Regions from separate parts of the Agrobacterium radiobacter genome, predicted to be linked through region 1. Evidence: predicted binding sites of a transcription regulator. Region 1 holds the regulator's gene; the other holds the start of a gene.
The links. Region 1 encodes HrcA, which represses chaperone genes, less so after heat shock. Its sites were predicted from a motif close to GTTAGCACTCNCNNNNNGNGAGTGCTAAC; they were not measured.
Positions count from the first base shown of each region.

Region 2: a site for HrcA is predicted at 2,669-2,697, ahead of groES (co-chaperone GroES). Genes of this name have one in related genera too.

Region 1 covers NZ_JBEGHX010000001.1:2,794-7,174, forward strand. The annotation lists gene hemW (radical SAM family heme chaperone HemW) at 1-225, opposite strand, end outside; gene rdgB (RdgB/HAM1 family non-canonical purine NTP pyrophosphatase) at 231-875, opposite strand; gene rph (ribonuclease PH) at 893-1,609, opposite strand; gene hrcA (heat-inducible transcriptional repressor HrcA) at 1,745-2,836, shown strand; gene grpE (nucleotide exchange factor GrpE) at 2,951-3,586, shown strand; gene ptsN (PTS IIA-like nitrogen regulatory protein PtsN) at 3,667-4,128, opposite strand; gene hpf (ribosome hibernation-promoting factor, HPF/YfiA family) at 4,211-4,381, opposite strand, start outside.
Region 2 covers NZ_JBEGHX010000003.1:59,959-64,339, reverse strand. The annotation lists gene MRBLRC7O_RS23775 (hypothetical protein) at 1-258, opposite strand, end outside; gene groL (chaperonin GroEL) at 528-2,156, opposite strand; gene groES (co-chaperone GroES) at 2,209-2,523, opposite strand; gene MRBLRC7O_RS23760 (usg protein) at 2,799-3,071, shown strand; gene MRBLRC7O_RS23755 (hypothetical protein) at 3,165-3,455, shown strand; gene MRBLRC7O_RS23750 (LysR family transcriptional regulator) at 4,373-4,381, opposite strand, start outside.

The DNA.
Region 1 (4,381 bases):
CACAACGCGCGGGCCGCTCAGCGTCCGCATATGTTCCATTTCACGGAGAAAGGCAGCCGTAAACCGTTCCTGATCCACCGGCCGGTGGCGGACATGGCTGTTGAAATCGCAATAGGGACATTTGGCCGCGCAGAAGGGCCAATGCAGATAGATCCCGAAACCGGGATCGCCCGTATCCGGCAGAAGCGATGCGCCGGGGGCAGAAAGTTGATGCTCCCCGACCATCGGGTTCATGCCTCCAGGCAGGTTTCTACGAATTTCTTGAAGGCACGGGCACGGTGCGACAGCGCAAAGGCATCGCCGTGTTTCCAGCCGTGTTTTTCATCCGAGCTCATCTCGCCGAATGTAGTGTCATAACCTTCGGGCTTAAAGATGGGATCATAACCGAAGCCGCTCGTTCCGCGCGGCGGCCAAACGACAGCGCCCTCCACCTCGCCACGGAAATATTCGACATGCCCGTCCGGCCAGGCAAGGCACAGCACGCTGACAAAGCGGCCGGTGCGGTCTTCCAGCTTCGATGCGCCACGCTCGGCAAGCGCATCCTCGACCTTCTGCATGGCCATGGCGAAGTCGCGGGTGCCGTCGGCCGTCTCCGCCCAATTGGCGGTATAGACGCCAGGCGCACCGTCAAGCGCGTCGATGACCAGACCGGAATCGTCGGACAAAGCCGGAAGACCGGATGCCTTTGCGGAGGCAAGCGCCTTGATGGCGGCATTTTCCTCGAAGGTGGTGCCCGTCTCGTCCGGTTCTGAGAAATTCAGCTCCGCCGCCGATTTGGCGGAAAAGCCGAAAGGCCCGATCAGATCGGCGATTTCGGCGATCTTGCCCTTGTTGTGGCTGGCGACGACGATCGTTCTGGTATCGAGCTTGCGCATCACGTTTTCCTGTCGGCTCAGGCGATAGCCTGTTTCTGAAGGGCGACCAGTTCGCTGCATCCGGCCTTGGCAAGACCGAGCAACGTCAGGAATTCTTCCTCGGAGAAGGGCGCGCCTTCCGCCGTTCCCTGAACCTCGACGATGCCGCCGGAACCGGTGATGACGAAATTTGCATCGGTCTCGGCGGAGGAATCCTCGAGATAGTCGAGATCGATCACCGGCTGGTTGGCGAAGATACCGCAGGAGATCGCCGCGATATGGTCCTTCAGAACCTTCTCGACCTTGATCATGTTGCGGGTTTCCATCCACTTCAGGCAATCGTGGAGCGCAATCCATGCGCCGGTGATGGAGGCAGTGCGGGTGCCGCCATCGGCCTGGATGACATCGCAGTCAATGCTGATCTGTCGTTCGCCGAGTGCCTGCAGATCAACAACGGCGCGCAGCGAGCGGCCGATGAGACGCTGGATTTCCTGGGTGCGGCCGCCCTGCTTGCCGGAAGCGGCCTCGCGCTTCATGCGCTCATGGGTGGAGCGCGGCAGCATGCCGTATTCGGCGGTGACCCAGCCCTTGCCGCTGTTGCGCAGCCATGGCGGCGTCTTTTCTTCCAGGCTTGCGGTGACGAGCACATGCGTGTCGCCGAATTTTACCAGACAGGAACCTTCGGCATGTTTCGAGAAATTGCGCTCGAAGGAAACCTTGCGCATCTGGTCGGTTTTTCTGCCTGAAGGCCGCATATGATCCACTCTCCATGTTGGTTCCTGCCTTCTAAGGCGCGCCCCGGGCTTTTGCAAAGCCAATTTCCATTTTGCCGCGGCGTTGCAACGCATTATATTGATGCGAGCTGGTTTGAACGACAAAGAACGGACGAAATGGGTTTTTCCGCACCGCTATCAAAAGATCAGGCATCATTGCTGGATGAACGGTCTCGGGAAATTTTCCGGCGCATCGTTGAAGGCTATCTCGATACGGGTGAGCCGCTCGGATCCCGCAGCCTGTCGCGGCTGTTGCCGATGTCGCTTTCGCCCGCCTCCGTCCGCAATGTCATGAGCGATCTTGAGGAACTCGGCCTCATCTATTCGCCGCATATCAGCGCTGGGCGCCTGCCCACCCAGACGGGGCTGCGCTTTTTCGTCGACGCCTTCATGCAGGTGGGTGATCTGCCCGCGGAAGAAAGGGCGAATATCGACCGTCAGATCGGGCCGGTCGCCGGCCACGAGCAGTCGTTGGAAGGGTTGTTGACCGAGGCAAGCCGCATGCTGTCAGGCATGTCGCGCGGCGCCGGCCTGGTGCTGACCGCCAAGAATGATGTCATCCTCAAACATGTGGAATTCATAAGGCTGGAGACCACCAAGGCGCTCGCCGTGCTAGTCGGCGATCACAATCAGGTCGAAAACCGCATCATTGAATTGCCCGCCGGCATTTCGTCATCGCAATTAATCGAGGCGGCGAATTTCATCAATGCCCATCTGTCCGGCCAGACGCTGCAGGAATTGCGGACACAGTTCCAGAAGCAGCAGGCGGAACTGCAATCGGAACTCGGCACGCTGGCGCAGGATCTCATCGAGCGCGGTCTGGCCGTCTGGGCGGGTGATAACGAGGAGGGCAAGCTTGGCCGCCTCATCGTTCGCGGACGCTCCAACCTGCTGGAGGGTCTCGCCGGTGAAGAAGATATCGATCGGGTGCGCCTGCTGTTCGATGATCTGGAGCGCAAGGAAAACCTCATCGAAATCCTCAATCTCGCGGAAAGCGGCTCCGGGGTCAGGATTTTCATCGGCTCTGAAAACAAGCTGTTTTCGCTCTCCGGTTCTTCTCTGATCGTCGCGCCCTATCGCGATGAGGACAATCGCGTCGTGGGCGCGGTCGGCGTTATCGGCCCCACCAGGCTGAATTATGCCCGTATCGTGCCGATGGTGGATTATACCGCGCAGATCATGGCGCGCCTTTCCCGCAAGCAAAGATAGGACAAGCCCGCAAAGGTCAGAGAATGCGGCAAGCTTTTCGCCGCAAGCCTTGATTTTTGCCCGTCAAAGCTCGATATCGGGCGCAACCAACAATATTCAAATCTGGAGAACGTCATGACCGACGATACAAAAAAGCCCGGACCTGACGCGGACGTCGCGGAAGATTTTGTCGATCTTGCCCAGGCAGGTGAAGAACAGGCCGAAACGGCAGAACCCGATCCGGTCGAGCTGCTCAAGGCTGAGAACGCCGATCTGCGCGATAAATTCCTGCGACTTGCGGCCGAGATGGACAATCTTCGCCGTCGCACTGAACGCGATGTCAAGGATGCCAAGGCCTATTCCCTGGCCGGTTTTGCACGCGATATGCTTGCCGTTTCCGATAATCTTCGCCGTGCGCTCGAAGCCATTCCCGATGAGCTCAAGACCAATGGTGAAGCCGGTCTCAACGGCCTCATCGAAGGCGTCGAGATGACGGAACGTTCGATGCTGTCGACGCTGGAACGCCACGGCGTGAAGAAGATCGATGCCGAGGGCCAGAAGTTCGACCCGAATTTCCATCAGGCCATGTTCGAAATTCCGAATACGGCGGTTCCGAACAATACGGTGCTGCAGGTGGTCCAGGCTGGTTTCACCATCGGCGATCGCGTGCTGCGCCCCGCCATGGTCGGTGTCGCCAAGGGTGGCCCGAAGGTGGAGACAGCCGCCTCTGCCGAGCCGGGCACCTCGTCTCTCAATGAAAAAGATGCGTAAGGCATCTGTCTTTACGTCATAAAAAACGCGCCTTCAGGGCGCGTTTTTTATTGCCGTTAAACTGAGGGGGCGGGTTGCGATCAAGCCGCCGTCGCCTGTTCCTGATTGAGGAAGGCGTAGATTGCTGTGTCGGAATCGGTCGCACGCAGCTTGGCCACCAGTTCAGGGTCGCGCAGGGCGCGTGCAATTCTGGACAAAGCCTTCAGATGATCCGCGCCGGCGCCCTCGGGCGCAAGCAGCAGGAAAACCAGATCGACCGGCTGGTCGTCCAGCGCTTCGAAATCGACCGGCGTTTCAAGGCGTGCGAAAACGCCGGTGATCTGGTGAATACTGTTGAGCTTGCCATGCGGAATGGCAATGCCGTGGCCCACACCGGTGGAGCCGAGCTTCTCGCGCTGGAGGATGACGTCGAAAACTTCCCGTTCCGAGACTCCGGTAATTCTGGCTGCCTTTGCAGCCAGCTCCTGAAGCAATTGCTTTTTGGAATTCACCTTGAGGGCGGGAATAATCGCATCTTGTTGCAGCAAATCTGCCAACGCCATTCTCTTTTTCCTTCATGCCATCGAGACGATGCAGGAGGCAGATGCATTTTCGCGCTCTGCCTCCCACGTCTTGTCAGACTGTTCAGCTCTTGATCGTTTCCGCGTCGATCCAGCCAATATTGCCGTCATGACGCCGATAAACGATGTTGAGATATTCTTTGCCGGGGCTGCGGAAGAGCAGAACCGGTTCGTCGGTCATGTCGAGCGCCATCACGGCGCTGGCGACTGACATGGTCTTAATCTGCTTCGAACT
Region 2 (4,381 bases), on a different contig from region 1:
ATGGGCAAATGCTTCGCGGGCGGCCTGAAACGGACGCTCGGGCCCAAACCGGATCCGATCAGCCATGGCCAAGTTCTCGTTTGGAACCGACCTGTCCAGGGCACAAGCCGCGTTGGTGAACATCTCGAAGATGCGCTCGGCCTCATCGAGCGCCTGCAAACGCGACAGATAGGGTTTGACTTTTGCTTCGGAAATGGCAGGCGGCAGTACCCTGTCCTCTTCTCCATCCAGAAAGTCGATCGGCATGACGTCACGCAATTTGATCTTGCTTGTCGAGTGTCGTTCCGGCGGGTTTTCCTCACGCCACGATCGCCGATACCATTCTATCCAGGCAGTATCTGACGAAATGCACAGGTAGCTGTTCAGAATGAAATCTGATTCCGGCTGATAGAGATGGGTGCTTGAGCGCGCGCGACCTCCATGACGACACTCGCACACAAGCGTACATCTTCTTTCGAAATCGGTACTCGCACTCCCTATCTCCCAAAAATGGCCCACCCCACGAATGGGGCAGGCCACAGCTCACCCTAGAAGTCCATACCTGGACCAGCGGGCAGGGCGGGAGCGGCGTCCTTCTTTGGCTTTTCGGCAATCATTGCTTCCGTCGTGACCAGGAGGCCGGCAACAGAGGCCGCATCCTGCAGGGCGGTGCGAACCACCTTGGCCGGATCGATGACCCCCTGAGCATAAAGATCACCATACTCGCCGGTCTGCGCGTTCCATCCGAACGACAGCTCGCTCTTTTCCCGGAGCTTGCCAACGATAATCGAACCTTCGGCGCCGGCATTTTCAGCGATTTGACGCACAGGTGCCTCGATTGCGCGGCGGACGATATCGATACCGACCCGCTGATCGTCGTTGGCAGTCGGGAGGCCGTCCAACGACTTAACCGCACGTAGCAAGGCTACGCCACCGCCAGGCAGAATACCTTCTTCGACGGCTGCGCGGGTTGCATGAAGGGCGTCATCAACGCGGTCCTTCTTCTCCTTCACCTCGACTTCGGTGGAGCCACCCACTCGAATGACGGCAACACCGCCAGCGAGCTTGGCAAGGCGTTCCTGCAGCTTCTCGCGGTCGTAGTCGGAGGTAGTCTCGTCAATCTGGGCGCGGATTTGCGCGACACGTCCGTCGATCTCGGCCTTGGAGCCGACGCCGTCAATGATCGTCGTGTTTTCTTTTTCGATCGCCACCTTCTTGGCGCGGCCGAGCATATTCAGCGTGACGTTCTCCAGCTTTATGCCGACGTCTTCGGAGATCACAGTGCCACCAGTGAGGATAGCGATGTCTTCGAGCATGGCCTTGCGGCGATCGCCGAAGCCTGGCGCCTTTACCGCCGCAATCTTGAGGCCACCACGCAGCTTGTTGACGACGAGGGCCGCGAGCGCTTCCCCTTCGACGTCTTCAGCAATTATCAGCAGAGGCTTGCCGGACTTCACCACCGCTTCCAGCACCGGCAGCATTGCCTGGAGATTGGAGAGCTTTTTCTCATGGACGAGGATATACGGCTCTTCGAGTTCGACCCGCATTTTATCTTGATTGGTGACGAAGTACGGGCTGAGATAGCCACGGTCGAACTGCATGCCTTCGACGACTTCCAGTTCGGTCTCGGCGGTCTTTGCTTCTTCGACGGTGATCACGCCTTCGTTGCCGACCTTTTCCATCGCTTCGGCCAGATACTTGCCGATCTCTTCGTCGCCGTTGGCCGAGATGGTGCCGACCTGGGCGATCTCCGAATTGCTGGTAATCTTGCGAGCGTTGGCTTTCAGTTCTTTAACGACGGCTTCCACGGCCATATCGATGCCGCGCTTCAGGTCCATCGGGTTCATGCCCGACGCAACCGCCTTGGCGCCTTCCTTGACGATTGCCTGGGCGAGGACAGTTGCAGTGGTGGTACCGTCGCCGGCGAGATCATTGGTCTTTGATGCCACTTCGCGCAGCATCTGCGCGCCCATGTTTTCGAACTTGTCTTCCAGTTCGATTTCCTTGGCGACCGAAACGCCGTCTTTGGTGATGCGCGGCGCGCCGAACGACTTGTCGATGACGACATTGCGGCCCTTCGGACCGAGCGTTACTTTTACCGCATTGGCGAGCACGTCGACCCCACGCAGCATGCGCTCGCGCGCATCGGTGTTGAATTTGACTTCTTTCGCAGCCATTTGTTCACTCCTTCAATAGGCAGCTTTTTGACTGATGGGCGGCAGTGCGTGATTACGCAGCCTGCTTTTCCTCGGCCTGGGCTTCGATAATGCCCAAGACGTCGCTTTCCTTCATGATCAACAGGTCTTCGCCGTTGATCTTGATTTCGGTGCCTGACCATTTGCCGAACAGGATGCGATCGCCCGCCTTGACGTCGAGCGCCTGGATCTGACCGGCTTCGTTGCGCGCGCCAGTGCCGACGGCGACGACCTCGCCCTCGGAAGGCTTTTCCTTGGCGGTATCCGGAATGATGATGCCGCCCTTGGTCTTTTCCTGGGATTCGACCCGGCGGACGAGAATACGATCATGAAGTGGTTGGAACGACATGTTTTCCTCCATTGGACAAAAAAGATGACGCAAAATCCCCTACCGGACCGGGTGACCAATCCGGACGGGTGCGAACCTCAATCGAGCGTTCGGGGGCAAGATTTATTTTCGGGATTTTTCGATTTCAAGAGGGTGTTTTGGAAAAATTAGCACCCGGCCATCGCCGCTGCTAACATGCTATAATCGCTAAGTAATTTTAACTGGTAATGCGGAATTGTCTTGATGCCGATCAAAAATTGCGTCACCTTCGCCTTGTTACGAAATGGAGATGAAGCATGCAATTCTCATCTGACCTGGAGCGACAGCTCAATGGCTACGGACTGACGACTGCCCACATCCTCTATCGCATCCCAGACTTTGAATCCGTTCTACAAACCTATGTCTGGCAGGATTACGATCTCGCGCCCGTTTTCCCCGAGATGCACAAGTTCCTGGATTTTTGGCGGGCGTCCCTCGATGGGCCGCTGCATTCGGTTCGCTACAGCCATCAGCGCCTGATCGGGCCCAACCAATGGCGGCGCGTCGATGGCGAATTCAAGCTGCATTAAGGCTTGAATCTGACTTTTCCACTTCCCAGCTCACCCGGCGATCGGGGCTTGATGAGCCCGATCGCTTTCCACGTCTGTACGGAGTGAGACCACATGGAAGAAAATATCAGGATCATCAAGAGTGCCAGTATCCCGGAGAGGGAGGAGATCATCACCGATTTTGCTCGTTGGCTTGAGACCACCTCGCAAGATGCGCTGGTCTACGGTGAGGGCCGTTTTGCTGTGATGTCGGCCAATATGGCACAAGCGATCCGCACAAACGCCGACGAACTTGCACGCGACAATCCCGAAACGACTGAACGGGTATTGCAGCAAGCTTGCGCGATGATCTCGCCGTTCAAGGCGGCGTACCCGCATCGCGTTCTCAGTCGATCAGTGCATTGACGATAGAGCAAATTGGAGTCGGTAAAATTTTGCAGCAGATCTTGAATCGCCCACACCGCATAGCCGAGATCTCACGGGGAAAGCGAAACCCCTTCAGCGGGGTAGTGAGCAAGGCATCTTCATGCCGGACCGATAATCCAAATGACCGGCTCAAACAACCTGGCAATGCCCCCGCAATCGCGCTTCACCATTATCGGGCGGTTGTTCAAAGCCGCTCGCAATCAGGAGAAGGAATATTTTTCTCTGATTTTACGGCTCCAAAAATTTTGCAGCAGAGCCGGGTTAGGCAGAAGCTGACATTCAGTCGCTGGCTTTTCAACTGCGTCCTCGCAGCTCGTACAGCCGTGCGTGGTCGACATCTCACTCGTACCCGTCGATATGGTAGTCTGCACCAGTAAGGCTGATATAGTATCCTGCATGGTTAGCCCGCATGATATGCTATTATATATCGTCGTTGCCAAGCCATGCAGAAGATTCTATATATTATCCTGTATTGATGGTATCTTATGGTGCAGGATAATGATTATCGCATAAAAGACTGAGCACATTACCCAGCAGATACGTGCAGCACGCGAGGCACGTGGCATGAGGTTAGCGTGATCTAGTCCTGGTGTATGCACAATGGGGTAAACGCAGGACGGTTATGCTGCGCCGCGAGCCAAATTTACTTTTTTGAATCTAGAGCTTTAGTCTTACGCGTTCGCTCGGTCGGCGGTTCAAGTCCCGTCAAGAGCAAGCCATGCATCTCACGAACCGCAAGCAATTCTTTCCATAGCCTCATGACAGCTTGATTCCGCCCATATCGAAATCCTCCTCGCGGTAGGGGAAACGATAGAACCCATGAAACTGGGTTGCCAGAAACGTCACGAATGCTTTGATCTGCGGGTTAGAAAACCGATGGGTAGCACTCACCCGGCTCAAAGGGC